Regions from separate parts of the Amycolatopsis sp. NBC_00345 genome, predicted to be linked through region 1. Evidence: riboswitches for the same ligand, from Rfam matches in the RefSeq annotation. Region 1 holds a riboswitch; the other holds the start of a gene.
What was found. A riboswitch is a leader RNA that binds a small molecule or an ion and turns the genes downstream of it on or off. The one in region 1 is predicted to bind thiamine pyrophosphate.

Region 1 (14,499 bases):
CTTCACCAGGTCCGTCTCCAGCGCCTCGCGCGCGAGCCGCGCGGTCAGCACCGCCTCGGCGGCCGTCCGGCAGCCCGCGGTGTTCGGCAGCAGCCCGATCCCCAGGCGCCGCAACAGCGCCAGCACGCCGGAGCCGCCTTCCGCGTCCGCCTTGCGCATCGCGACCGTCGTCAGCTCGGTGCCGGACGCGACCAGCGCCCGCTCCAGCACGGCGAGGTTCGCCGCGCCCCCGGTCCCGATGATCAGCCGCGACGACAGCTTGTGTGCGCCGATGACCAGCTGGTCCCCGTCCGTCATGCTCATCCTCCCTGCACCGCGGTCAGCACGTCGATGCTCGCGCCCTTCGGCACGACGGAACCCGCCCACGCGCCGCGCGGGACGACCTCGCCGTTCACCGCGACGGCCACGCCTTGGCGCGCCGCCCCTTTCGCGTCGAGGACGTCGGCCACCGTGGTGTCGTCCGGGAACTCGCACCAGCTGCCGTTGACCTTGATCTCCATCAGATTCGCTCCTTCTCCAGCAGGCGGGCGGGCGTGGCCGCGCCGATCTCGTCCGGCGGCGGCTCCCCGGCCAGCCACGCGACCACGGCGTCCGCGGTCACGGGGGCCATCAGCAGCCCGTTGCGGTGGTGCCCAGTCGCCGCGAAGACGCCGTCGGACAGCTCCCCGACGTACGGGAGGGCGTCGTGGCTCCCGGCCCGCAGCCCGGCGGCGACCTCGACCAGCTCGTACTCGGTGATGCCCGGCAGGATCCGTTCCGCGCCCTCCAGCAGCTCACGCACCCCGCGCGCGGTGACGGCCTGGTCGAACCCCGCTTCGTACTGCGTCGCGCCCAGCACCAGCTCGCCGTCGGCGCGTGGGACGAGGTAGATCGGCCGGCCCTCGACCATCGCGCGCACGGTGTACGGCGGGGGCGGCAGGCAGCCGCGGCGCGGGCGCAGCCGCAGGATCTCGCCCTTCAACGGCCGGACGGCGGACTCCAGCAGCGGGTGCAGCCGCCCGGTCCAGGCCCCGGCGGCGAGCACCACCGGTCCGAGGCCGTCGAGGCTCTCCACGCGTGAACGGCGGAACTCCACCCCCCGCCGGACGCACGCGTCGAGCAGCGCGGTGAGCAGTTTGCGGTTGTCCACGGCCAGGTCGCCGGGCACGTGCAGGCCACCGCGGACGGCGCCGACGCCCGGCGCCAGCCGCCGGGCCTCCCGCCCGGTGAGCCGCTCGACGTCGCGGCCCAGCGAGCGCAGGTAACCGGCCAGGATGTCCAGGTGCCCGGCGTCGGCGCTGTCGAACGCGACGACCAGCGTCCCGTGCCCGGCCAGCCCCGGGTCGGCGCCCTCGGCGGCCAGCTCGCGGGCGAACGCCGGCCAGCGCCGCAGCGACTCCTCGCCGAGGCTCAGCACGCGCTCCTCACCGGGCCACGCCTCGGTCACCGGCGCCAGCATGCCGCCGGCCACCCAGGACGCCCCGCCGCGCGCGGGCTCGGGGTCGACGACCGTGACGTGGTGGCCGCGCCGGGCCGCGCGCCAGGCCGCGGACAGCCCGATCACACCGCCGCCGACGACGGTCAGGTTCTCACTCAACGGGATCACGCTCCCTGCGCCGGCATGACCCGGATCAGGTTCCACGGTCGGAGCGGTCAGCTCCCTCTCAGCCCGTGCCCCGGGCTCCCGTGCGGACGACCCCACCGTAGCGCGCGGGTAACGTCGCCGCCATGCCCGCCTTGACCGGAGACCGGATCCGCGCGCGTCTGGCCGACGCCCGGCTGTACCTGTGCACCGACGCCCGCGCGTCCCGCGGCGACCTGGCCGAGTTCATCGACGCCGCGCTCGCCGGCGGCGTTGACATCGTCCAGCTGCGGGACAAGACGAGCGGCGCGCCGCTGGAAGCGAAGCAGGAGATCGCGGCGCTGGAAGTGCTGGCGGAGGCCTGCACGCGGCACGGCGCGCTGCTGGCGGTGAACGACCGCGCGGACGTCGCCCTCGCCGTCGGCGCCGACGTGTTCCACCTCGGCCAGGACGACATCCCGGTGCCGCTGGCGCGCCGGATACTGAGTGACGACGTGGTGATCGGCCGTTCGACGCACTCCGTCGAGCAAGCCCGGGCGGCCGCCGCCGAGGACGGCGTGGACTACTTCTGCACCGGCCCGTGCTGGCCGACGCCGACCAAGCCCGGCCGCTTCGCCCCCGGCCTCGACCTGGTGCGCGCGACCGCGGCGGCCGGGCCGGATCGGCCGTGGTTCGCCATCGGCGGGATCGACCTGAACCGGCTGCCCGAGGTCCTCGACGCCGGCGCGTCACGGATCGTCGTGGTCCGCGCGATCACCGAGGCCGAGGACCCGAAGGCTGCCGCCCAGACGTTGAAGAGCCGCCTGGGCTGAGCCGCCGGGAACCTGGCCGTCAGGAGTTCGCGTTCGACGGCGCGCCGGCCTTCGACGGGACCTGGCTCTGCTGCGTCTGCGGCTGCGAGGTCCCGGTGTTCGGCGCCGAGGTCGACGGGGGGTTGCTGTCCGTCGTCGGCGAGGTCGGCGTGCTGGACGACGTGGACGGCTGCTCCGAGGACGTCGGCGTGCTGGACGAATTACCGCTCGGCGGCGGGGTGTTCTCCGACGTCGTCGGGGTGGTGTCCTCGCGGTTCTGCTGCTGGCTGGAGCCCGGGTTGTGGTAGAAACCCGCGCCGGCCTTGCCGTCCGTGGCACCTTCCAGGCCGAGCATGAACACGATCGCGATGGCCGTGGCGACCACGCTGGTGCCGATGATCAAGGGCCAGCGCAGCTTCCGGAGCTTGTCGGCGAACGAACCAGCCGGCTCCGGTTCGGTGTCCCCGGTGCCGGTCTCCCCGGGGCCGGTGAGCTTGGAGATCCGCACCGTCGGCATCTCGGACGGGTCGGCCGGGATGCGGGTGGACATGTACATGGTCGGCATCTGGGCCGGGTCCTCCACCGGCTCCAGGCCGCCGCTGGTGCCGCGCCGCTGCCCGGCCGTGGCCAGCACGGAGCGCGCCTTCAGCGCGGCGTCACGCGTGCGCTGCAGCGAGCGCAGGTACAGCTCGCCGCCGACGGTGGTGACGATGCTCGCCACCCCGGCGCCGACCACGGTCCCGGCCACGCCGAGCGTCGAGCCCAGCAGTGCCGCCGTCACCGCGGCGAGCGCTGCGGCGAGCACCGGTGTCAGCCGTAAACCCTTCTTCGCGTCCGACCCGGACGTCTTCTCTTGCTCCTCGCTCATGATCCCGATCTGCTTGTCCCCGCCCAGTTTTTTCCTTGTTGGTTCCAACGTGTAAGTCGTCTGGGGAACTCCCTTCGTTGCCCAGAGGTGAGCGACGCCACGTTGACTATCCACAGTGGACGGACTAAAGCTCACATTCTCCTGACATAATCGGCACATGCGACTCGTGACGATCTCCGAAATCGAGGCGGCCGCCCAGCGCGTGGTGGGTACCGCCGTGCGTACGCCGCTGCTTCGCCAGCCCTGGGTTTCCGGTGAGCTGTGGTTGAAACCCGAGAGCCTGCAACAGATCGGCGCGTTCAAGATCCGTGGCGCGTACAACGCGATCGCCGCGCTCGACGAAACGGACCGCGCTCGCGGAGTCGTCGCGTATTCGAGTGGTAACCACGCGCAGGCGGTGGCGTACTCAGCGCACACCTTCGGGGTCCCGGCCGTGATTGTGGTGCCGGACGTGGCACCTCGGCTCAAAGTGGACGCTACGCGCCGGTGGGGCGCGGAGGTCGTGGAGGTGCCCATCGCCGAGCAGGCGCCGGCCGCGCTGGCCATCGCCGAGGAGCGCGGGCTGACGCTGATCCCGCCGTTCGATCACCCGGACGTGATTGCCGGGCAGGGCACCGTCGGCCTGGAAATCGCGGCCGACCTGCCGGACGTCGACACCGTGCTGGTGCCGGTGAGCGGTGGCGGGCTCGCGGCGGGCGTCGGCACGGCGATCAAGGCGCTGTGCCCGGGCGCGAAGGTCTACGGCGTAGAGCCGGAGCTGGCCGCGGACTCGGCCGAGGGCCTCCGGGCCGGCCACCGCGTCGACTGGCCGATGGAGCTGCGCGCCAGGACGATCGCCGACGGCCTGCGCGCGCAGCCCTCCGAGCTCACGTTCGCGCACCTGCGGGCGGTGCTCGACGGCATCGTCACAGTGACCGAGGACGAGATCCTCGACACCGTGCGCACGCTCGCCGGCCAGGCCCGCCTGGTCGCCGAGCCGAGCGGGGCGACGGCCGTCGCCGCGTTCCTGCACCGCTCCGGCGAGCTGCCGGGCGGGCGCACCGTGGCCGTGGTCTCCGGCGGGAACATCGACCCCGCGCTGCTGGCGAAGCTGCTCGCGTAGAAAGGCTCGTGAGTGTTTATGACGGTTCTAACCGTCATAAACACTCACGAGCTCTTCCCCGGGCGGACGTAGGTGGGCGGGCCCTCGACGCCGCAGTGGAAGCATTCGCCCGGGTGCGGCGACTCGGCGGCCGGGTAGACGGTGCCGGGCCTGGTGGGCGCGGCCTCGTCGAGTCCGTCCTGCGCGACGTCACCGGGCGCGGCAGCAGGCGCGGGCTCGGGCGCGGGCACGGCGTCACCGGTCTCGCCGGGTCCCGCCTCGGTGCGCCCGGCGCCGAGCACACCGTTGTGAATCCCCAACGCGATGAGGCCGCCCGCCACCGCCAGCACGGCGCAGATCAGCAGGGCCATCCGCCAGCCCGCGGTCAGCGCGACCGGGTCCCGGTAGGCCGAACCCGTCAGCCCGGCGGCGGCGGGCAGCACGGCCACCGCCAGAAGTCCACCCGATCGGGCGATCGCGTTGTTCACCCCCGAGGCGACGCCGGCGTAGCGGTCCGGGGCCGCCGCGAGCACCGTCGCGGTCACCGGGGCCACCACCGTCGCCAGGCCGAGCCCGAACACGACCACGGCGGGCAGCACCGAGCCGAGGTAGGACGAGCCGGGGCCGACGCGCATCAGCAGCAGCATCCCGGCGCCGACCACGATCGGGCCGACGACCAGCTGCAACCGTGGCCCGATGCGCTGCGCGAGCGCGCCGGAGCGGCCCGAGAGCAGCAGCATGAGGATCGTGATCGGCAGCCCCGCCAGCCCGGCCGCCGTCGGCGAGTAGCCCAGCGAGACCTGCAGTTGCAGCACCATCAGCATCATCACGCCGCCGAGCGCGGCGTAGACCACGAAGGTCAGCGCGTTGGACAGCGTGAACGTGCGGTCGCGGAAGAGGGACGGCGGCACCAGCGGCTCCGCCGAGCGGTGCTGGAGCCAGACGAACGCGCCGAGCCCGAGCACCCCGACGACCAGCGCGACCAGCACGACCGGGTCGCCGATGCCGCGGCCGGGCGCCTCCACGAGCGCGCCCGTCACGCCGGCGAGCCCGACGGCGCCGATCGCGGCGGCGGAGAAGTCCGGGTGCCCGGTGGCGGCCGTGTCGCGTGACTCCGGCACGAACCGCCGCGCCATCAGCACCACGATCACCGCCACCGGCAGGTTGATCAGGAACGCCAGCCGCCACGACCAGACCTGCACCAGCAGGCCGCCGACCAGCGGGCCGACGGCCGCGGCGATGCCGCCGAGCCCGGACCACGCGCCGATCGCGCGGGCCCGGTCGTCGTGCGCGAACGAGGACTGCAGGATCGCCAGCGAGCCGGGGGTGAGCAGCGCGCCGCCGATGCCCTGCAGGATGCGGAACGCCACCAGCATCTCCGTGGACGTCGCGGCGGCGCACAGCCCGGAGGCGACGCCGAACCACACCACGCCCACGAGGTACACGCGCCGCCGCCCGTAGCGGTCGCCGAGGGAGCCCGCGACCAGGATCAGGGCGGCCAGCGCGAGCAGGTAGCCGTCGAGGATCCACTGCAGGCCCGCGACGGAGGCCTGCAGCTCCTCGCCGATCCGCGGCAGCGCGACGTTCACGACAGTGCCGTCGAGCATCGCCATGCCCGAGCCGAGGATCGTCGTCCAGAGCACGCCCCGCGCCACCGGGGTGCCCCAGCGGATCCCGGTGGCTTCGGCCGCGGTCACCGGGCACGCTTCGAGTTCATGCGCACACGGTGGCGCGGGCGCGGTTCGGGCGCAAGCGCCCGAACCGGGCTCACGGAAGCAGCGTCGTGACGAACTTGTAGCGGTCGCCGCGGTAGATCGCCCTGGCGAACTCCACCGGCTTGCCGTCGGTGGCGAACGAGTGCCGGGTCAGCATCAGCACCGGCATGCCGACGTCCGCGCCGAGCATCTCGGCCTCCTGCGGGCCGGCGAGCGAGGTCTCGATCGTCTCCTCCGCGCGCTCCAGCTCGACTCCGTAGTGCTCGCGCAGGACCGCGTAGAGCGAGCCGCCCGCCGTGATGTGCTTGCGCAGCCCGCGGAACCGGCCGAGCGGCAGGTGCGTGGTCTCCACCGCCATCGGCTGGGAATCGGCCAGCCGCAGCCGCCGGAGGCGAAGGATTTTCGCGCCCGCGCGGATCGCCAGCAGTTTCGTCAGCTCGCCCTCGACGGCCAGTTCCTCGACCTCGAGCAGTTTCGACGACGGCTTCAGGCCCTGCTTGCGCATGTCCTCGGTGTAGGAGGACAGCTGCAGCCGCTGCGCGAGCTTCGGCTCCGCGGCGAACGTGCCCTTGCCCTGGACGCGGTGCAGGCGGCCCTCGGCCGTCAGGTCCGCGAGCGCCTGGCGCACCGTGGTGCGGGACACGGTGAACTCGCCCGCCAGCGCCCGCTCCGTCGGGATCGGCGAGCCCGGCGGCAGCGCGTCGAGCAGATCCAGCAGGTGCTGTTTCAGCGCCCAGTACTTGGGTTCACGCTGCCCGCGCACACCCGCCGTGGTTCCCGCCTCACCCGCGGGGGATGTCTCCAACATGACCGGCTCCCTCACTAACGCGCCACTTCCACATCAAGAAACGTACCCTTCACCACAAACGCTCCGCCCGGCTAGCATTGGTCTAGACCTGACCGCACGCCGCTCAGCACAACCCGGGGCCCCGCCCCGGCGGAGAGGAAAGTGATGACCCAACAACATCCCGGCGAGCACATGGCCGCGGAAATCTCGGAGCAGCCTGCCGTACTGGCCGGGCTCGTCGAGCGGCAGGCCGGAATAGCGGAAGTAGCTGAAAAGATTTCACAAAACCCCCCGCGTTTCGCTCTGCTCGCCGCCCGTGGTTCCAGTGACCACGCCGCGTTGTACGCGAAGTACCTGATCGAGGTACTCCTGGGCCTGCCCGCCGGTCTAGTGTCGCCGTCCACCGCAACCCTTTACGGCGCGCGCCCGGATCTGCGTGACGTGCTCTTCGTCACCGTAAGCCAGAGCGGCGGTTCACCGGACCTGATCGAGGTAACCGAAGCGGCGCGGCGCCAGGGCGCGCTGACCGTCTCCGTCACGAACACGCTGGATTCCCCGCTGCGCGCGGCGGCGGAGCTGGGCGTGGACATCGGCGCGGGCGTGGAGAAGGCCGTCGCGGCGACCAAGACGTACTCCGCGACGCTGCTCGCGCTGTACCTGTTCATCGACGCCATCCGCGGCGGCAAGGGTGCCGACGCGGAGAAGCTGGGCGAGCTGGCGCAGCAGACGCTCGACGGCGCGGCCGAGGGCGTGCAGCGCGCCGTGGACCGTTACCGGTTCGTCGACCGCGTGCTCACCACCGGCCGCGGCTACTCGTACGCGACCGCGCTGGAGGGCTCGCTGAAGCTGGCCGAGACGAGTTACCTCGCGGCCCGCGCGTACAGCGGCGCGGACCTGCTCCACGGTCCCGTCGCGGCTGTCGACGGCGAGACCGCGGTGCTCGCGGTCACCAGCGCCGGCCACGGCGGCCACGCGATGGCCGAGGTGCTCGACGCCGTCAGCAAGCGCGGCGCCGACGTGCTCGCGGTGGGCTCGGCCGCCGCGGACGTGCCGGCCGCGCTGCGGATCCCGGTGGCGCCGTCGGCCGAGGAACTCGCGCCGATCCTGGAGATCCTGCCGATCCAGCGGATCGCGCTGGGCCTCTCGCTCGCCCGTGGCGGCGACCCGGACAGCCCGCGCGGGCTGCTGAAGGTCACCAAGACCCGGTGAGCTTCGTCGTAGGCGTGGACGCCGGCGGCACGTCGACCCGAGCGATCGTGGTCGACGCCGCCGGCGTCGTGCTGGGCGCGGCCTCCGGCGACGGCGCGAACCCGAACGCCCACTCGCCGGAGGTGGCGGCCGGCCGCATCGCGGACGCCATCGCGGCCGCGCTCGACGGGCGGACAGGCGTCGCCGCCGCGGTGGTCGGCATGGCCGGGGTGAGCAAGCTCTCCGACGCGGGCGTCGCGGCGGTGTTCGACGCGCAGTGGCAGCGGATCGGGCTCGGCGGCGTGGTCCGCACAGTGGCCGACGCCGAAGTCGCGTACGCGTCGGCGACGCCGGCCCCGGACGGCACCGTGCTCGTCGCCGGCACCGGCTCCATCGCCTGCCGCATCCGCAAGCGCCGCACCGCGGGCCGGGCGGGCGGCTACGGCTGGCTGCTGGGCGACGAAGGCTCGGCCTACTGGCTCGGCCGCGAGGCGGTTCGGTCCACTTTGGCGGCACTGCGCGGCGGCGCCGATCTCACCGGGCTGCCGGCCGCCGTGCTCGCGGCCGCCGCCGGACCGTCCGCTGTGGACGAATCCGGTCAGTCCACTTTCCACATGGGACTCGTCACGGAGGCGGACCGGGCCGCCACCGCGAGTGCGCTCATCACCAAGGCCAACGCCGAACCACCCGTGCGGCTGGCCCGATTCGCCCCGCTCGTGAGCGCCGCGGCGACCGCCGGAGAGCCCGTCGCGGCGGACATCGTCACCCGCGGGGCCGATTTTCTGGTCTCACTGGCGCTCGCCACGCGCGACCCCGGCGAGTCGACACCCCTAGTTCTCGTGGGCAGTGTGCTCGCCGAGGACAGTCCCGTCGGCGCCGCCGTACGCGCCGGTCTCGCCGGCCTCGACGTGCTGACCAGCTCCGACGGGGTGCTGGGGGCCGCGTGGCTGGCCGCGGTCGACGCCTGGGGCGAGACGGCGCCACGACCTTCCCGATCGTGAATGCGACCGAAAACTGGTTCAAAGAGTCGAAACCGTCGACTCAGGACCGGTGATCCGGGTACCGTGGAAACCGGCCCCCGGACCCTCCCCCCTCGCCGGGGGCCGCCTTATGTCCCGGGTCGGTCGTCCGCCCCGGGTTCCTGGGCCACTCGCAGGCCCGGATGTTCCGGCGGCAGCGACTTGTACAGCACCCAGCCGCTCACCGCGACCGTCGCCGCCACCAGCGGCCACGAGAGCACGGTGCGCGCCACGCCGAGCGCGACCACCTGCCCGGCCCACCACAGCAGGCCGTAGACCACCACGCGGATCAGGTACTGCAGCACCCACACCCAGCTCGCCCACGAGTACGCGCGCAGCAGCGCGGGGTCGCGGCGCCAGCGGGTCTTCTGGCCGACCAGGAGCCCGACGATCACGCCGAGCAACGGCCAGCGCACCACGACACTGGCCGCGAAGAGCAGCGCGCTCGCCGCGTTGGACAGCAGCTGAAGCAGGAAGAAGTCCTGCGCGCGCCCGGTGTGCAGCGCGATCAGCGCGGCGATCACCACGGCGGCCAGGCTCACCACCACCGCGCGCGCCTTGTCGCCGCGCACGACCCGGTAGCCGCCGAGCAGCACCGCGACCACGATGGCGACGCCGGCGCCCCACGCGATCGACTGGCCGGTGGCGAGCCAGCCGGCCACGAACGCGACCGGCGGGATGCTCGCGTCGATCGCCCCGCGCCGGCCGCCGAGGATCTGCGCGAGCGATTCGCGCGCGGGCGTCGTCTCGTCGGTCACATTCACAGCCTGCCGGATCCCGGCCGGAGGCTCCCGGCCGGGAGACCTTCACCACATCGAGTGTCCGGTTACCCCCTGTGCGGGCGGTTCACCAGGCTACCGAGTGGTGAAGTTTCCGTAATACGGGGGCGAATCGGACCGACAAGGGAAGAGACTGTTACTTCCAGCTGAATCAGGGGTGGCTTCCGGGAAGGTACGGGGACGTCCGACTGTTAGTTGGGGTGTACAACTATATGTCGGGGCAGGCGCGGACAGGGATGGGAAGGGGAACCCAGCGTGTACGGAATCGACAGTTACGTGGCTATCGGTGACAGCTTCACCGAAGGCCTCAACGACGGACTACCGGACGGCTCCTTCAGGGGCTGGGCGGACCGGCTCGCGGAGGTCCTCTCCGGAGGCGAACCGGGTTTCGAGTACGCCAACCTGGCCCTGCGCGGCAAGATGCTCGACGAGATCATCGACGAGCAGGTGCCGATCGCGCTCGACCTCAAGCCCGGCCTGGTCACCCTGTGCGCCGGCGGCAACGACATCATCGTGCCGGGCGCGGACGTCGACGCCGTCGCCGCCCGGCTCGAGGCCGGGGTGGCGCGACTGCGCGCGGCCGGCATCCCGGTGGTCATCTTCAACGGCCCCGACACCAAGTCCCTGTCCGTGATGAGCGTGCTGCGCGGCAAGGTCGGCATCTACAACGCGCACCTGTGGGCGATCGCGGAGCGCCACGGCGCGAAGATGGTCGACCTGTGGGCGATGGAGCCGCTGCACGACCGGCGCGCCTGGAGCGACGACCGGCTGCACTTCACGCCCGACGCGCACCGCCGCATCGCGCTGCACACCGCCGAGGTGCTGGGCGTGCCGGTGGACGAGGACTGGCGGGTGCCGTACCCGGCGAGCACCGAGCCCGCCACCTGGATCACCTCCCGCCGCTCCGACCTCACCTGGACCAAGACGCACCTGCTGCCGTGGATCCGCCGCCAGATCAAGGGCCAGTCCATGGGTGACGGGCTGTCACCGAAGCGACCGCAGCTGTCCCCGCTCGTGCAAGTGGAGGCGGCCGCGCTCGAAATCGAGGTCCACAACTTCCACGACAACGCCGCCGCGTCCTGACGGCCACTTGCCCCACTGGTTGGCCCTCTCGCCCGCGCGAGGGGGCCTTCCGCGCAGGAAGGGCCACCCGAACGGCGGCACGACCAGGTCGCCAAGGTGCGGGCACCGGCCTATGGTCCCTTTATGTCCGGTGCACGCGGCTGGCTCCGCCTGATCCCCCTCGCGGTGGTCGTGACGGCCCTGCTCGCGGGGCTCGCGACCTGGGTGAGCGGGTCCGGCATCGAGTCCGGCCTCGGCTCGCGGTCACGCTCCGCGCTCACCGCGGCCGGGATCAGCGGCGGCGACGTGACGTTCTCCGGCCGCGAAGCGACGCTGTCCGGCTTCCCCGCCGAGCAGGCCGGCCGCGCGCTCGGCATCGTCCAGGGTGTCGACGGCGTCGAATCCGCTCAGGTTTCGGGCGGGGGCGCGCCATCCGCGCCCGCTCCGTCGCCGAGCAGCGCGCCGTCCACCACGGCCCCGCCGCCGAGCCCGACCGCCACCCCCAGCACGCCGCCCGCGCCGCCGACCGACCGCGCCGGTGTGCAGGACGAGCTGGACAAGCAGCTCGCGAGCACCCCCATCACGTTCAAGCCGAACAGCGCGCAGCTCACCGACGATGGCGAGCAGGCCGCGCGCGGAATCGCGAAGCTGCTCTCGGCCGCGCCGGACAACCTGCGTTACCGCATCACCGGGCGCGTCGCCGACGGCCCGGGCGGACGCGCCGCCGCGCTCCGGCTCTCGCAGAGCCGCGCGCGGACCGTCGTGCGGCTGCTCACGGACGAGGACGTCCCCGCCGACCGGCTCCTCGCCCGCGGCACCAGCACGACCGCACCGGGCACCGGCGATTCCGGCGGTGACGACCGGCGCGTCGAGATCACAGTCGAAGAGAGGTGATGGCGGATGCTCTGGCTCTTCGGGCAGATCTGGCTCTGGCTGCTCGTCGCGTTCCTGCTCGGGGCCGCGGTGATGTGGCTGCTGATGCGCGCGACGCGGCCGAAGGCGGTCGCCGAGCACGAAACCTACGAGTACGACGAGGCGGATGAGGAACCGCTCGAGGTGCCGGCGCCGCTGGAGGCCGAGCGGACGCAGTACATCCCGGTCAGCCAGTACGACCACGACGAGCAGCCCGAGCGGGTCTACAACGACTATCCCGAGGTCGACCCGGACGAGCCCTACGTTCCGGAAGACCACGCCGAGGGCCGGCTGCCGGAGCCGGAGGCCCGCCTGTCGGGTGATCTCGGCTGGCCGGCCACCGCCGAGACCGACGCGGAGACGACCGGCGAGTGGCTGCGGACGGACCAGCCCTCACCACGGCGGCCTGGGCGCGGTGGCTGACACCCACCTGGTAAGTTCGGCTACGCACTGTGAGCGGGAGCCGGCGAGCCCCGGACGAGGTCAGGAGGTCCGATGGCGCTCCCGCACTGGACGCCGCAGAACCTGCTGCCGCCGGGCCGTCACCCCGCGGACCTGGCGGATGTCTACGAACGCCTGGTCTTCGACGCGCCGTACCAGAACGAGCGCGAGATCCTGTTCAGCGCACTCAACAGCTACCTCGGCGTCGCCCGTCGGGTGATCTCGTCCGGGCGCGCGTGGGTCAGCGGCGCGTTCGTGACGCGCACGACGCCGCACCCGCCGCAGGGCCTCGACGTCGTGCTGATCCCGGACGAGTGGGGCGCGCTCAAGCGGCTCGACGACCACGGGCGCACCGCGTTGTACGGCCTGCTCACCCTGCGCGGCATCATCGTCGGGCAGCCCGCGATGTACCTCGACCAGGTGCAGCCGGTCGGCGGCATGCTCGACGGCTTCCTGTGCCGTCCGGGTGACGAGGACGTGTGGGAGGCCGTGTGGGCCGACGGCGGCAAGGGGTTCCCGGAGATGGTCTGGTGAGGAACGAGTTCCGCCGCATCGCCGACGAGGTCCCCGGCGGCACCTGGCTCGACGACCTGGCCCGCGCGTCCGCGATGGCGGCCAACGCGAAGTTCGAACGCACTTCGCGCTCGCCCCTGCTGCACGTCTCGGTGATCGGTGAGACGCACATAGACGCCTATACCTTCTCCGACATCAGCCGCGCGCTGCAGGACGCGACGGCGAAGATCGGCCACATCATCCGCAATCCGTCCAATGAGGTCACGTTCGTCCAGCAGGCCGACCGGGACAAGGCGCCGCTGATCCAGCGCGGCCAGGCGGGCAACGCGATCTTCTTCGGCTTCCCCGAGCCGGCGCTCGACGACGCGCTGATCCACGACGGGATCGAGACGCTGTCCGAGCGTGCGGTGAAGGAGCTGTGCGACTTCCTCCCGGCGAACGGATCCGACGACGGCGCGCTCGACGCCGTGCTGCTGCAGCGCGACACGGTCCGCAACGCCGTGAGCGATGTCGTCAACGCGGTCAGCAAGCACGCCGGCATCGGCATGGCGCTCACGCCGACGGCGGGTGAGCAGCTGACGCGCAGCATGACCACGGAACAGGCGCGGGTGCTGCAGGGCAGCCTGCGCGAATCACGCGAGGCCGTCGGCTACGAGACCGTGAGCGGACGGCTCGACGGCGTCCGCACGCGGCGGCGGATCTTCTACTTGGAGCGCGAGTCGGGCGGGACGATCCAGGGCGCGGTGGCGCCGGACCTGCTGGACCAGATCAAGGAGAACCTCGACCGCCCGGTGACGGCCCGGCTGCGCGTGGTGCGCACGACCACCATCGACGGCAGGCGCGGGCGCCCGGTGCACGAGCTGCTGGAGATCACGCCCGAAGTGAACCTTTTTGATCATTGAATCACCCCGTTGAAATTCACCTGCGTGAATTCCGTGGGTATTCCGCCTGCCCTGCGTACCGCCTATTTTGATCATGGTGGAATCCCATATTTCGACACGAATCGGCAGGTCATCGCAGGGTCGCGGCGCCAGTAAATGACCGGAGTCCGGTGGAAGCGGTGAAATGATGACGTTTTCCACTATGTAACGATTTCGTCTACCGCCACACTTTTGGGTTAACGTCGTCGCACTTCAACCCGAAGGGCCCCCACGCATGACGTCCGACCCGCGGTATCCGCCTGCCCCCGCACGCCACGGCCGCCCACCCGCGCCCGTCTCCGTCACGCAGCGCCGCGCGCCGGCCAGACCCAAGCCCAACTTCTTCGCCGCTATCGCGCTGGTGTGCGGTCTCGCGGCTGTCGCGGTGGCCTTCGCGGCAAGCTACAACTACCTCGCGTGGCCGCTCGCGGGCATCGGCCTGATCCTCGCGATCGTCGGGCTGGTGCAGGCCGGCCGCGGGGTGATGCGGGGCCGCGGCCTGGCCGTGATCGGCCTGCTCGTGTCGGTGGCCGCGGCGCTGCTGTCCGGCGCGATGCTGCTGTTCCCGGCCGCGTTCGGCTCGGCCGGCTCGATCGAGCTGCACCTGCCGCCGGTTCCCGGTGACCAGCATTCGGTGGACTTCGTGGTCACCTCGACCGGCGGCGCGACCGTCCGCTACGGCACCCTGAACGACCAGCGCACCGATTCGGCCCTCCCGAGCACCGACCAGTGGCACGGCAAGGCCTCCTACAACGGCGGCGCGCCGATCCTGTCCCTCACCGCCGACAGCTCGAACGCGGGCGTCAGCAACCAGATCAGCTGCTCCATCGTGGTCGACGGCAAGACGGTCGCGGAGAACAGC
Region 2 (14,499 bases), 680 kb from region 1:
CCACCAGGTACTGACGAGAGATCTGGCTGCGGTGTCGGCATCTTGGCCTGAAAGCCAGGCGGCGATGGCGGTCTTCAGTAGGGCCGCGGTCTGCCCGAAGATCATTTCGGACGAGTTGACCAGGTCGAAGCCGGCGCGGTCGATCGTGAGAGTCCCTGCGGGGAGATCTGGCCCCTCGGCGAGTGTATTGGCGACCGTTTGGGCGAACGGGTCAGGCAGGCCGATGGTGAACGGCTGCCTCCACAGCGCACTCGGGCACGTCGGCTCTTCGTCGGCGTCGAACAATCCGAAGGGCGCCACGGCGACAGCGAACTGGGTTTGGCTGCCCGGACCAGGCACGAACTGTCCGCCGAGAAGTGCGCGCGGAGTAATGCTGCTTAGCCGTCGCAGGACTTCGACGTGCATGCGCACGGCGCTTGACGGGACACGAGTGGCCGGGCGGGATGCGCGCAACCAGCCAGCGGCCTGGTAGGCAGCTGGGTGGTCGCCTTCGCTGATCGTGACGAGTCCGTGCCGTTCCACTTCAACTATCGGCATAGCGGTATCAGCCCGTTCGTCTTGCGCCACCAGGGACTGAACAGGCCCTGCGTGAATCGGGGGTGGCGCCGCGAGCGTCGGTCCGGTGGATGCCGGACCGACGAAGACGCGGTGGAGCTCAGCCGATCAGGCCGAGCACCAGAACCGCGAGCAGGGTGACGGCCGTGGCGAACGTGGTGACCCACGCGCGCTGAGTGCTGGAGAGGGCGATCGAGGTGCTGTTCATGACGTGTCCTAGCGGGGCGAGTGCCGGATATTCCGCTGGATTAGCGCCTCGATCATGGACTGTGTTACCGCCTGTGGCTGAGATCACGTCGGTTACGCGCGGTGTGCCAGAGCACACCGCCCGCGGCCGCCACCATCAAGCCGAATGAGATGGCTCCCACCACGATTGCCTGAGTCATCCCGTAGTCCTCCCTGCGTTGGTGAAACCTCATAGGGAGGACGCGCGAGAGGGCCGTTGGTGTTGCCGTCGTATCGGAGATCACACCTGGTCAGAGGGCTGCGAGCACCTCGTCGATCTGCCGGGCCAGTGCGAAGTCCTTCGCCGTCAGGCCGCCTTCGGAGTGGGTGCTGAGCCGGAAAGTGAGCGTCCGCCAGCGGATGTCCATGTCCGGGTGGTGGTCGGCGGCCTCCGCCAGTACCGCGACGCGGTCCACCGCCTCGATGGCCTGCGGGAAGCTCTCCAGCTCAGCTGTGCGGATGATCGTCACCTCCGAGCGGTGCCAGTCGGTCAGTCCGGCCAGGGCTTCGTCGGCCTGCGAATCGTTCATGATTTTCGCCATGTACCCAATGGTGGTCCTCTCTCGGCTACGCTGCACGGTTGCCACGGGAGTCCGGTACGCCGGGCTGAGAGGCGGGTGCCCGAGACCCGCGACCGTTCGCACCTGAATCCGGATCATGCCGGCGCAGGGAGGCCCGACTCTCCTGCTACCGGCCAGTGCAGGAGGGCAGATGAACCCGCGGACCGCACGCACCGCGCTGGCGGTGGCCACGGTCGCCGTGCTGGCGAGTGCCTGCTCGTTGTCCAGTGGCTCGGGCGGCGACGCCCAGCAGACCCCCGAGGTCACGCTGGTCACGCACAACTCGTTCGTCGCGCCCCAGGACGTGCTCGACGCCTTCCAGCGCCGCGCCGGCATCAAGCTGAAGGTCGTCAAGTACGGCGACGCCGGCGAGCTGACCAACAAGCTGGTGCTCACGAAGGCGAACCCGATCGGCGACGTGGCTTACGGCGTCGACTCGACGTTCGCGTCCCGCGCGCTCGGTGAGGGCGTCTTCCAGCCCTACACCAGCCCGGAGGCCGACCGGGGGTCGCAGCGTTACGCCGTGGACCCCGAGCACCGGCTTTCCGCCGTGGACCTCGGCGACGTCTGCGTGAACGTCGACTCCGGCTACTTCGCCGGCAAGAGCCTCCCGGAGCCGAAGACGTACGACGACCTGGCCGACCCGAAGTACAAGGACCTGACCGTGGCCGAGGACCCGGCCACCGCGTCGCCGGGCCTGGCCTTCCTGCTGGGCACCATCGCGAAGTTCGGCGAGCAGGGCTGGCAGGGGTACTGGACCAAGCTGAAGGCCAACGGCCTGAAGGTCGACAGCGGCTGGGAAGAGGCCTACACCAAGGACTTCTCCGGCTCGTCGGGCAAGGGACCGCGGCCGATCGTTGTCTCGTACGCGTCGTCGCCCGCCGCCGAGGTGGGCGACGACGGCAAGCCGCGGACCAAGGCGCTGCTCGACACGTGTTATCGCCAGGTCGAGTACGCGGGGGTGCTGACGGGGAGCAAGCAGGCCCCGGAGGCGCAGAAGGTGGTCGACTTCCTGCTCTCGCAGCAGTTCCAGACCACGGTGGCGGCGAACATGTACGTCTACCCGGCGCGCCAGGGCGTCGACCTGCCCGCGGGCTGGGCGCAGGTGGCACCGCTGCCGACGAGCCCGGCCACGCTGCCCGCCGACCAGGTGCAGGCCGGCCGGGAGAAGTGGATCGGTGCATGGCGCTCGCTCATGGGGGCCTGACCCCGGCGCGCACCGTCCGCACCGCCGGGCTCGCTCTGCTCGGGCTGCTGCCCGTCGCGTTCCTGGTGGTGTTCTTCGCGTGGCCGGTGGTGGCGATCGTCGGCCGCGGCTTCTCCGCGGGTGGCGTCGACACCGTGCTCGGCGACCCGCAGACGTGGCGGCTCGCCGGGTTCACGCTGGCCAGCGCGGCGGCGTCCACGGTGGTCGCGGTGCTGGCCGGCCTGCCGGTCGCGTACCTGCTCGCGCGCGTGCGGCTGCCCGGCGTCGGGCTCGCGCGCACGCTGGTGCTGGTGCCGTTCGTGCTGCCGACGGTGGTGGTCGGCCTCGCGTTCCGCGCGATCTGGCCGGACGGCGGCGTGCTGCCGCTGGTGCTGGCCAACGCGTTTTTCAACGTCGCCGTGGTCGCGCGGACCGTCGCCGGGCTGTGGTCGCACCTCGACCCGCGCGCGACGGAGGCGGCCCGTGCCCTGGGCGCGTCGCCGTGGCGGGCGTTCCGCACGGTGACGCTGCCCGCGCTCGGCCCGGCCGTCGCGTCCGCGGCCGCGGTGGTGTTCCTGTTCTGCGCCACCAGTTTCGGCGTGGTCCTGATCCTCGGCGGCGGGCACTACCGCACGCTCGAGACCGAGATCTACCTGCGCACCGTCGACCTGCTGGACCTCTCGGGCGCGGCCGCGCTGTCGCTGATCCAGTTCGCGGCCGTGCTGGCGGCATTGGCGCTCGGCGCGATGGCGCGACGACGGCGGGAGAACGCCGTCCGGCTGCGGTCCGCGCTGGTCACGGCGCGTCGTCCGCGCGGCGGGGAGTGGTGGACGATCGGCGCCGCCGTGGTGGTGCTCGCGCTGCTGATGACGCCGATCGTCGCGCTGCTGGTCGAGTCGGTCTCCGGCTCGGACGGTTGGAGCCTCGCCGGGTACCGCGCGCTTTCCGGCACCGGTGCGAACGACGCGCTGCAGGTCTCCGGCTGGACGGCGGCGAAGAACTCGCTGGCCGCGGCCACCGACGCCACGCTGCTCGCGATGGCCGTCGGCGTGCTGGCCAGCGTGGTCCTGGTCGCGTTGCGCCGCGCGCCCGGCCGCCTCGCCCGTGGTATGGGCGAGACGATGGACGCCGCGCTGATGCTGCCTCTGGGCGTCTCCGCCGTGACGGTCGGCTTCGGTTACCTCGTGACGCTCGACGCACTGCCCGGCGACCTGCGGACGTCGCCGATGCTCGTGCCGCTCGCGCAGGCGCTGGTGATCATCCCGCTGGTGGTGCGGATGGTGCTGCCGGTGCTGCGCGCGGTGGACGTCCGGCTGCGCCAGGCCGCGTCGACGCTCGGGGCGAGCCCGGCGCGGGTGTGGCGCGAGATCGACCTGCCGCTCACGGCCCGCTCGCTGGTAGCGGCGGCGGGGTTCGGTTTTGTCGTGGCGCTGGGCGAGTTCGGGGCGACGAGCTTCCTCGCCCGCCCGGACGCGCCGACCCTGCCGGTGGCCGTCGCGACGCTGATGGGGCGGCCGGGCGAGCTGAACAACCAGATGGCGTACGCCGCGTGCGCGCTGCTGATGGTGGTGACCGTGGCGGCCGTCGCGCTGATCGACCGCTTCGGCTCGGTCCGCGGGCACGGCTCGGTAGGGGAGTTCTAGTGGCACTGTCGGTACGGGACTTGACCGTCCACTATGGATCATTCACGGCGGTGCGCGACGCGCGCCTCGACATCGCCGACGGCGAGGTGCTGGCGCTGCTCGGCCCGTCCGGCTCGGGGAAGTCCACGCTGCTGCGCGCGATCACCGGCCTGGAGCCGTCGACGTCGGGCTCGGTGAGCTGGGACGGCACCGACCTCGCGCCGGTCCCGGTGCACCGCCGCGGCTTCGGCCTGGTGTTCCAGGACGGGCAGCTGTTCCCGCACCGAGACGTCGCCGCGAACATCGCGTTCGGGCTGCGGATGCACGGCGTCCCGCGGCGCGAGCACGCCGCGCGCGTGACGGCGCTGCTGGAACTCGTCGGGCTCACCGGCTTCGAACGACGGCGCGTGACGGAGCTGTCCGGCGGCCAGGCCCAGCGCGTCGCGCTCGCCCGCGCGCTGGCGCCGGAGCCGCGGCTGCTCCTGCTGGACGAGCCACTGTCCGGATTGGACGCGGGACTGCGTGAGCAGCTCGCCATCGACCTGGCAGACCTGTTGCGGCGCAACAAGATCACCGCACTGCTGGTGACGCACGACCAGGAGGAGGCGTTCACGCTCGCCGACCGCGTCGCCGTGCTCGACACCGGGGAGATCCGCCAGGAGGGCGCGGTCCGGTCCGTGTGGCAGCGGCCGGTGGACGACGGTGTGGCGCGGTTCCTGGGCGTGACCACGTTCGCCGACGGCGTCGCGGCGGGCGGCGTGGCGCACACGGCGCTCGGCGATGTCGCGCTCGCCGCGATCCCGGACGGCCCGGTGCGGCTGGGCCTGCGCCCACACGCGTTGCGCGTCGCGGAAGATGGTCTCGCTGGTGAGGTGACGGCCTCCGTCCACCGCCGCGAGCACGTGCGGCTGGTGGTCTCCGCCGGTGGGTCCACTGTGGACGCCGTCGCGCCGGTGACGGCGGACCTGCGCGCGGGCGATCCCGTCCGGCTCGCACTGGACCCGGACGGGATCGCGATCGTCGGCTGAAACGCCGTTAAGGCCTCCTTACCCGCGTCCGACGCGGGTAAGGAGGCCTTAACGGACAACGAGGGACTCAGCCGTCGCGGGTGGTGAGGCGGGCGTAGGCGATGGAGAGGCCCACCACGATGTAGCAGACCGCGCGCAGGGCGCCTTCGCCCAGCATCGTGGACGTCATCGGATCCTGGAGCACCTCGGCCGGGGCCAGTGTCCAGTTCTGCGTGAGCAGGAACGGGTGCAGCCAGTCCAGCGAGGTCAGGAAGCCGAGGATGGTGAACACGATGTTCCCGGCCAGCACCGACACCACGACGAGCATCGGGTGCTCGGTGAAGCTGGACACGGCCAGCGCCACCGCGCCCACCGCCCACAGCTGCAGCACGATCCAGGCCGCCGCCAGCAGGATGCGGCCCAGGGCGTCCACAAGGGACAGTGTGTTGCCGGACAGGGTGAACAGCGAGCCGGTGCCGTTGATGATCAAGCCGGTGACCACGCCGGTCACGCACATGGACAGCACGGCGACCAGCGAGACCGTCGCGACGCCGAAGGACTTGACCACCAGCAGCCGGCCCCGGCTGACCGGGGCGATCAGCCAGCCGCGCAGCGTGCCGTGGGCCGCTTCGCCCGCGATGGCGTCCGCGCCGGCCATGGCCGAGGCCAGCGGCAGGAGCAGCGTCAGCGTCATCACCATCGCGGCGATGGGCAGCACCAGCGCGTTGTTGACCGCGGCCCCCAGCAGCGCGCCGCCGCTGTTGTCCGGGCCGCCGCCGGCATCGCCCTGGCCCACCAGGGTGAGCCCGATGCCGATGACGATCGGGACCAGCGCCAGCAGCCCGAGCACGGCCAGCGTGCGCGGCCGCCGGAAGATCCAGCGCAGCTCGGCCGTGACCAGCCTGGGCAACGGCACCGTGTCGTGGCCCGTGCGCGGCGCGGGAGCCGCGAGTGCCTGCGTGGTCATGCGTCCCCCTCGGTGAAACTCTCGGCGGGTTCGGAAGAACCGGCCGCCGGGCCGCCTTCGGTGAGCCGGGCGAACAGGTCCTCCAGGCCCGTGCGCGCCCGGGTGGCCTCGTGGACCGCGACCCCCGCGCCCACGAGCACCTCCAGCACCCGTGGTGCGGCCGTGGCGGTGAGGTCGGCGCGGACCCCGTCCGGCGTCAGCCGGGCGCCGATCCGGTTCTCCCGCAACGTCTCCACCGCGAGCTCGGCGTCGGGCGTGCGCACGAGCAGCGCCGCGTTCCCCGACTCCAGCAGCTCGGACAGCTCCCCCTGCGCGACGACGTTGCCGGACTGCAGCACCGCGACATGCGTGCACGTCGCCTCGACTTCGGCGAGCAGGTGCGACGAGACGAGCACCGTCACGCCGTCCGCGTGCAGTTCGGCCACGATCCTGCGGATCTCCCTGGTACCAGCGGGGTCGAGGCCGTTCGTCGGCTCGTCGAGCACGATCATCTTGCGCGGCACGAGCAACGCCCCCGCGAGCCCCAGCCGCTGCTTCATGCCGAGTGAGTAGCCCTTGTACCGGCGCCGCGAGGCGTCGGTGAGGCCGACGCGCTCCAGCGCCGTGTCGACCGCGGACGGGATGCCCGCCGAGGCCAGCCGCGGCTCGGCCGCCGCGAACCGGATCAGGTTGTCCCGCCCGGAAAGGAACGGGTGGAAGCCCGGCCCCTCGACCAGCGCGCCGACGTCGGGCAGCGCGTGGGCCGCCCCGTCCGGCATCGGCCGGCCGAGCAGCTCCACCTCGCCCTCGGTCGGGCGCACGAGCCCGAGCAGCATCCGGATCGTGGTGGTCTTGCCCGAGCCGTTCGGCCCGAGCATGCCGAGCACCGCGCCTTCGGGCACGTCGAGGTCGACGTGGTCCACCGCGACCGTGCCGCGGTAGACCTTGCGCAGGCCCCGGGTCCGCGCGGCGAGCGGGACCGCCGGGGCGGACACCTCCTGGGAGGTACCCGCCCCGGTTTCAAGCGAGCTGGTCGCTGTGTCCGTCACCTGGTGCCCAGCGCTTCGTAGAGGACCTGCTCCGGCACCGCGCCGGCGGCGAAACGGCCGTCGTCGGTCAGTACCGCGCCGCCCACCTTGGTGGTGAACAGGTAGCCGCTGCCCCAGGTGCCGCTCACGCGCTTGGCCACGCGGCTGAGCAGCTTCTGCGGGTCGACGCCCTGGCCCTTGGCCGAATCGGACGACCCCTGCTTCGGCGCGAGCGTGCCGGCCGGCAGCTTGCCCGTGATCACGGTGTCCCAGCCGTCGCCGACGATCTTGGTGTCCTGCTGGGCCTTTTCGGCGTCCGCCTTGGTCTTGTCATCGACCTTGGCAGTCTTCTCAGTCACCTTCGCGCCCTGCGGCGGGGTGAAGGCGAACTCGCTCGCCGCCTGCGGCGTGAACTCGATGTCGGAGAACGCCAGCTCGAGCGCCGGAGTGGTGGTTCCGTTGCTCAGCACGGAAAGCCGCAGCGGCATCCGGGTCTGCGAGTCGACCGCGACGCGGATCTCGCGCAGCAGCGTGCGCTCGGTCGGCTTCGGGGTCAGGACCAGCTCGTAGGCCGGCCGGTCGGCCACCGTGGCCGTGCCGTCGACGGAGACGGTGCTGCTCTCGCGGACCTTGGCCAGCAGCTCCGTGGCCGCCGACGCCGGGTCCGACATCTTGTCCGCGCCGGCGCCCGCACCGGGCTTCGCGGCGACGTCCGCCGGCACCGTCGTCTTCGTGACGGTGTTGTTCTTCGAGTTGTAGTCCCAGACGGTGGCGCCGTCGTGGATGATCGTCTCCTGCGAGCTGCCCTGCGCGAGCGCGAGCTTCGACTTGCCCGCGCCGTCGCTGAAGACGTGCGCGGAGTCGACGTTCAGCGCGCTCGCCCCCGGGATCGCGTTCCCCAGGCTCGGCAGCCCGAGGTTGTTGCTGACACTCACCGTGCCGTCGAACGCCCCCGGCTTCGCGGTCATCACGGACTGGACCAGGTTTTCGGCGCTGACCTGCGGCAGCGTCGGCGCGGCGCCCGCCGAGGCCGGCATGGCCACGACAACGAGCCCGCCGACGCCGAGCGCGGTGCCGACGACCGCGGCGGTGATCGCTTTCTTCTTCGGATCCATGGTGTCTCTCCCTGTGTCTCCGGGCCCCAGTGTGCCCGGCTCCCGGGTCAGAGGCTTCCCTCCCGAGGCTGAGATACCCCTGAATGCTGGGCCGTCGCGGCTGAGATCGCGCTGAGAGCTCGCGCAGGAGCAGCGGAAACCGGCCATGATGAGGCTCGTGAACCCTCGAGTGCTGGTGGTGGACGACGAGCCGGGCGTGCGGAAGGCGCTTCAGCGCGGGCTGCGCGCGGAGGGCATGGACGTGGTCACAGCCGCCGACGGGCCGACCGGGCTGCAGCTCGCGCGCACCGGCACGTTCGACGTGGTGCTGCTCGACATCATGCTGCCCGGGCTGTCCGGGTACCGCGTGCTGGAACGGCTGCGCGCGGAGAACGTGGCCACACCCGTGCTGCTCGTTTCGGCCAAGGACGGCGAGGTCGACCAGGCCGACGGCCTCGACCTCGGCGCCGACGGCTACCTGGTGAAGCCGTTCTCGTTTGTCGTGCTGGTCGCGCAGGTGCGCGCGACGCTTCGCCGCGCCGGGCCGGACGCCTCGCGCGGCGCGTTGAAGCTCGGTGCGCTGGAGGTCGACCGCGCGTTGCGGCAGGTGCGCTGGGACGGCGCCGAGGTGCCGCTCAGCCCGCGGGAGTTCGCGCTGCTGGAGGTGCTGGTCGGCCGCGCGGGCACGGTGGTGACGAAGGACGAGCTGCTGCGCGCGGTGTGGGGCGAGGAGCAGGCTGTGACGCGCAACCTGGTGGAGGTCTACATCGGTTACGTGCGGCGCAAGCTCGACGCCGTGGGCGCGGGTTCGCTGCTGCGGACCGTCCGCGGGCACGGCTATCTGGCTTCCGACGCGCAGCTGGACGAGGTTTTGTGATCGGCTCACCGTCCTGGTGGCGCGGCCGTTCACTGCAGGTGCGCATCACGGTGCTCGCCACCACGATCACCCTGGCCTGCCTGCTCGGGCTGGCCACGTTGGCGGCGAACCGGCTGGAGCCGCTGCTGGTGGACTCCGTCGACCACGAGCTGACGGCCGCGCTCGGCCCGGCGACGGCGGAGGTCTCGGCCGGGCAGCCACTGGCCGCGCGGGACCCGGTCGCCGTGCGGGTGCTGGACATCGCGGGCGGGCCCGTCGACGGCCGCCCCGCGCCGCCGCTGGACGCCGGGCAGGTCATGCAGCTCAAGGCCGGGCAGCCCGTGCAGACCGGCGGCTCTCGCTGGCGCGGCCAGGTCGTCACCGTGCCGGACGGCGCGCAGCGGCTGGTGCTCGCGGGCGCCGGGCTGGTCGGGTTCGGCGCGGCCGTGCAGTACGGCGCGCTCTGGCTGGTGGTCGTCGCGCTGGTGGGCGCGGTGGTGGCGGGGCTCGCGACGTGGCTGGTGGTGCGGTTCGCGCTGCGGCCGGTGGCGCGGATGCGCGGGCTGGTGCGGGCGCTGCCGCCGGGCTCACGGCTGCCGCTGCCGACGTCGCACGACGAACTGCGCGCGCTGGCGCAGGAGTTCAACGCGCTGCTCGTCCGGCAGGAAGAGGTGAGCGACCGGCTGCGCCGCTTCACCGGCGACGCCGCGCACGAGCTGCGTTCGCCGGTCGCCTCGATCCGGGTGCAGGCCGAGGTCGCCGTCACGAACCCGGATCCCGAGCTGGCGCAGGAGACGCTGTCGGACATCCTCACCGAAGCCGAACGGCTGTCGTCCCTTTTGGACGGTCTGCTGTCACTGGCCCGCTCGGACGCGGGTGAGGCGCCGCCCGCGGAGCCGGTCGAGGTGGTGACGGAGGTTCGCGCGGCCGTCGAACGGCTGCCCGCCGGCGCGCCGGAAACGCGCGTGAGCACCGCCGTTCCGCAGGCCTGGGCTTCGGCGGCGCACGCGGAGGTGCAGCTGGTGCTGGACAACCTGCTGCGTAACGCTTGTCGTTACGCCACCGGGCAAATCGTCGTGTCGGTGCTCGCCTCGCGCAGCGCCGTGCGGGTGGTCGTGGACGACGACGGGCCGGGCATCGCGCCCGAACACCGGACCAAGGTCTTCGACCGCTTCTACCGCGTGGCCGACGACCGGGCGCGCGCGTCCGGTGGCACGGGCCTGGGGCTGGCGATGGTCGCCGAAGCCGTGCGACGGCGGGGCGGGCGCGTCCGCGTCGGGGAGTCTCCGGACGGCGGGGCGCGGTTCGAGGTGTCCTGGCGGCCGGCGCGTTAGACCCGGTTGCCGGCGCATGCCCTGAAGGTGGCCTTGAGGGCGGATAGGTCCCTGATGGTGGCCTTCAGGGCACGACGGGTACGTGACGAGGGCTGAGCACCCGCCGGCCCGGCGGGTGCGGGAGACTGTGCGGATGGACGGGGTCATCGTCGGGGCCGCGCTGGTGCGCGACGGAAAGCTGCTCGCCCAGCAGCGGGCGTGGCCGCCGCACCACGCGGGTCAGTGGGAACTGCCCGGCGGGCGCGTCGAAGAGGGCGAGACCGAGGCGTTCGCGCTGGCGCGTGAGTGCCAGGAAGAGCTGGACGTCACCGTCACGATCGGGCAGCGCGTCGGCACCGAGGTGCCGTTGCCCGGCGGCAAGGTGCTGCGGGTTTACACCGCCGCGCTGATCTCGCCGGGGGAGGAGCCGCGCGCCGTCGAGCACACCGCGCTGCGCTGGGTCGGCCCGGACGACCTCGACGACGTCGAATGGCTGCCCGCGGACCGCGGCCTGATCCCGGACCTGCGCGCACTGCTCGTCTGACGCCCGGGATGACGCTTCCGCGCTCCGCGTGGGCGAAAGCGTCATCCTCCGGTTGGACGCCGGCCCTTCAGCCGGCGCCGATCAGGCGCAGCGCCGCCGAAACCCGGTGCGCGCCCCGGTCGGCCGCCCGCGCGGCGCCCGCTTTGCGCACCCGTTCCAGCTCCGCGACGTCGTCGAGCAACGCCTTCGTGCGCTCACGGATCGGCCGGAGCTCCTCGATCACGGCGTCGGCGACGGCGTCCTTGAGCACGCCGTAGGACGGGTACTCGTCGGCCAGCGCGGCCGGGTCACCGCCGGTGCACGCGGCGAGCACCTCCAGCAGGTTCGCGATCCCCGGCCGGGTTTCCGGGGCGTACGCGGGCACGGAGCCGCCGTCGGTGCGCGCGCGGCGGATCTTGCGGCGCACCTGCTCCGGCTCGTCGAGGACGAACACCACCCCCGCCGAGTCGTGCGCGGACTTCGACATCTTCCGCGTCGGGTCGGCGAAGTCCTTCACCCGCGCGCCCGTCAGCGGGAGCACGGCCGTCGGGACGGTGAACACCTCGCCGTACGTGGTGTTGAACCGCTTCGCCAGCGTCCGCGCCAGCTCCACGTGCTGGCGCTGGTCCTCGCCGACGGGCACCTCGTCGGCGCCCTGCAGCAGGATGTCGGCGGCCATCAGCACCGGGTAGGTCAGCAGGCTGAGCCGGACGCCGGCCTGGCCGCCGGGCTTCCCGTCCACCTCACCGCGGGCCGACTTCTCCTTGAACTGGATCATCCGCGCGGCCTCGCCGTACGCGCAGGTGCACTCGAGCACCCAGGTCAGCGCGCCCAGGTCCTTCGCGATGTCGGACTGCACGAACACGCGGTCCGGCGAGATGCCCGTGGCCACCAGCACCGCGAGCTGCTCGGTGGCGAGCGAGCGGAGCCTGGCCGGATTGTGCGGGGTCGTCATGGCGTGCAGGTCCGAGACGAAGTACAGGTCTTCGGGCCCGCCGTCGGCCGCCCAGCGGCGCACCGCGCCGAGGTGGTTGCCGAGCTGGGCGTGGCCGGACGGGGTGATGCCGGACAGCTGGACCATGGGTCTTTCCTCTCCCTGGATGTGCCCCGGGAGGAGACCCGCAGAAAGCGAGAAGGCCGCCCACCGGGGCGGCCTTCGCTGGTTGTCAGCGCGGAACTGGTGCGTCAGCGCAGAACACGGGGGCCGCCGAGGGCGGCCACCACTGGTTGTTCGGCGCGAGCATGGGTCACAGTCTAGGGCACATCCGGATGCCGTCGGCCGGTGCCGGGTCTACCGTCGGGACATGTTCGTCGTGCTGCTCAACTACACCGCTCCCGTCGAGGAGATCGACTACGTGCTGCCGGACCACGCGGAGTGGCTCGCGAAGCAGTACGAACACGGGCACTTCCTCGCCTCGGGCCGGCGGAACCCGCGGATCGGCGGCGTGATCATCACCCGCCCGATGGCCAGGGGGAAGCTCGACGCGATCCTGGCGACCGACCCGTTCTCGGTGCAGCACCTCGCGCAGTACGAGGTGATCGAGTTCTCCCCGACGAAGACGGCGCCGGAGCTGCGGCTGGTCAACGAGGCCGTCCCGCACTGACCTCCAGGGCCCGTTTGAGCGGCGGTGTGAGCAGGCTCGCACTGTCGCCGCCGCCACTGCTCGCGCGGACCGGCGGATTCCGGGGCCGGAAGCGGGGCTCAGGCGGCCTTGGCCAGGTCGTTCTTGGCTTTTTTCAACGCCAGCACCGGGCACTTCTTGCAGCGCGGCTTCGACCGGCAGCACTTCTTCTTGACCTTGCCGGCCTTCATCAGCTTGCGCACGACCGCTCGCGGGTCGGCAGGCTGTTTCTTGCCCACAAAGGCTCCCTTGTCGCCGGTGACGTCCGGGTTTTCAGCTTAGGTGAGCCTAACCGATCCAGGGGCGTGGGGGTACTCACAGTTCGGCGGGAGGTATGATTGTGGGGTCCGCGTGTGGCCAAAGCCGGCCATGCTGCTCGGGGACGTGCGCGCATGCACGGATTCCGCCCGCGACGCGGCCGCCCACCCGCCTTTGAAGTTCAGGAGTCTTCGCGTGCCCGCAGCCAGCGCCACCGCCGTCGAACCCGGCCGCGCGTCCGGCAAGACCCGGCCCGACCTGCGCAACGTCGCCATCGTCGCACACGTCGACCATGGCAAGACCACCCTGGTCGACGCCATGCTCCGGCAGTCCGGCGCGTTCGCCGAACGCGCCGAGATGGTCGACCGCGTGATGGACTCCGGTGAGCTCGAACGTGAAAAGGGCATCACCATCCTCGCCAAGAACACCTCGATCCACCGCCAGACGCCCGAGGGCCGGGTGACCATCAACGTCATCGACACCCCCGGCCACGCCGACTTCGGCGGCGAGGTCGAGCGCGGCCTGGCCATGGTCGACGGCGTCGTGCTGCTGGTCGACGCGAGCGAGGGCCCGCTGCCGCAGACCCGCTTCGTGCTGCGCAAGACCCTCGAGGCCGGCCTGCCGGTGATCCTGGTGGTCAACAAGACCGACCGGCCCGACGCCCGGATCTCCGAGGTCGTCGAGGAGACCCACGACCTGCTGCTCGAGCTGGCCAGCGACATCGAGGACGCCGATCACGACGCGATCCTCGACCTCCCGGTCGTCTACGCCTCCGCGCGCGCCGGCAAGGCCGGGCTGGAGCAGCCCGCCGACGGCGAGGTGCCCGACAGCGAGAACCTCGACCCGCTGTTCGACACCCTGCTCCGCCACGTCCCGCCGCCCGCCGCGGACCTCGACGCGCCGCTGCAGGCGCTGGTCACCAACCTCGACGCGTCCAACTTCCTCGGCCGCATCGCGCTGATCCGCATCCACGCCGGCAAGCTGCGCAAGGGCCAGACCGTGGCCTGGATGCGCGAGGACGGCACGGTGCAGAACGTGCGCATCTCCGAGCTGCTGGTCACCGAGGCGCTCACCCGCGTCCCGGCGACCGAGGCCAGCGCGGGCGAGCTCGTCGCCATCGCGGGCATCCCGGACATCACCATCGGCGACACCCTGGCCGACCTGGAGAACCCGGTGGCGCTGCCCCGGATCACCGTCGACCAGCCCGCCATCTCGATGACCATCGGCGTCAACACCTCGCCGCTGGCCGGGCGCAACGGCGGCGACAAGGTCACCGCGCGGCTGGTCAAGGCCCGCCTGGACCAGGAGCTGATCGGTAACGTCTCGATCCGGGTGATCCCGACCGAGCGCCCCGACACCTGGGAGGTCCAGGGCCGTGGCGAGCTGGCGCTGGCGATCCTGGTCGAGCAGATGCGCCGCGAGGGCTTCGAGCTGACCGTCGGCAAGCCGCAGGTGGTCACCCGGATCATCGACGGCAAGGTGCACGAGCCGTTCGAGCGCCTGTCGATCGACTCGCCGGAGGAGCACCTCGGCGCGATCACCCAGCTGCTGGCCTCGCGCAAGGGCCGCATGGAGCACATGGGCGGGCACGGCTCCGGCCGGCTCAAGCTCGACTACGTGCTGCCGGCCCGCGGCCTGATCGGCTTCCGCACCGACTTCCTCACCGAGACCCGCGGCACCGGCATCGCGAACCACGTGTTCGAG

Region 2: linked by a shared signal. The riboswitch ahead of OG943_RS29410 (thiamine ABC transporter substrate-binding protein) and the one ahead of thiO (glycine oxidase ThiO) in region 1 are both predicted to bind thiamine pyrophosphate.

What each region holds. Positions count from the first base shown of each region.
Region 1 is NZ_CP107995.1:7,247,956-7,262,454, forward strand. It holds gene OG943_RS32575 (thiazole synthase) at 1-297, opposite strand, end outside; gene thiS (sulfur carrier protein ThiS) at 300-500, opposite strand; gene thiO (glycine oxidase ThiO) at 500-1,576, opposite strand; TPP riboswitch at 1,571-1,677, opposite strand; gene thiE (thiamine phosphate synthase) at 1,708-2,373, shown strand; gene OG943_RS32595 (hypothetical protein) at 2,393-3,220, opposite strand; gene OG943_RS32600 (threonine ammonia-lyase) at 3,378-4,322, shown strand; gene OG943_RS32605 (MFS transporter) at 4,367-5,998, opposite strand; gene OG943_RS32610 (GntR family transcriptional regulator) at 6,069-6,824, opposite strand; gene OG943_RS32615 (SIS domain-containing protein) at 6,969-8,012, shown strand; gene OG943_RS32620 (N-acetylglucosamine kinase) at 8,009-8,992, shown strand; gene OG943_RS32625 (DUF3159 domain-containing protein) at 9,100-9,768, opposite strand; gene OG943_RS32630 (SGNH/GDSL hydrolase family protein) at 10,045-10,872, shown strand; gene OG943_RS32635 (OmpA family protein) at 10,996-11,745, shown strand; gene OG943_RS32640 (LapA family protein) at 11,752-12,186, shown strand; gene OG943_RS32645 (DUF6932 family protein) at 12,259-12,738, shown strand; gene OG943_RS32650 (hypothetical protein) at 12,735-13,619, shown strand; gene OG943_RS32655 (DUF4190 domain-containing protein) at 13,873-14,499, shown strand, end outside.
Region 2 is NZ_CP107995.1:6,567,906-6,582,404, reverse strand. It holds gene OG943_RS29420 (hypothetical protein) at 1-405, opposite strand, end outside; gene OG943_RS29415 (4a-hydroxytetrahydrobiopterin dehydratase) at 1,032-1,322, opposite strand; TPP riboswitch at 1,356-1,469, shown strand; gene OG943_RS29410 (thiamine ABC transporter substrate-binding protein) at 1,492-2,547, shown strand; gene OG943_RS29405 (ABC transporter permease) at 2,523-4,169, shown strand; gene OG943_RS29400 (ABC transporter ATP-binding protein) at 4,169-5,176, shown strand; gene OG943_RS29395 (ABC transporter permease) at 5,244-6,122, opposite strand; gene OG943_RS29390 (ABC transporter ATP-binding protein) at 6,119-7,096, opposite strand; gene OG943_RS29385 (LolA family protein) at 7,147-8,244, opposite strand; gene OG943_RS29380 (response regulator transcription factor) at 8,390-9,100, shown strand; gene OG943_RS29375 (sensor histidine kinase) at 9,097-10,413, shown strand; gene OG943_RS29370 ((deoxy)nucleoside triphosphate pyrophosphohydrolase) at 10,547-10,936, shown strand; gene trpS (tryptophan--tRNA ligase) at 11,004-11,996, opposite strand; gene OG943_RS29360 (YciI family protein) at 12,220-12,519, shown strand; gene OG943_RS29355 (hypothetical protein) at 12,618-12,776, opposite strand; gene typA (translational GTPase TypA) at 12,991-14,499, shown strand, end outside.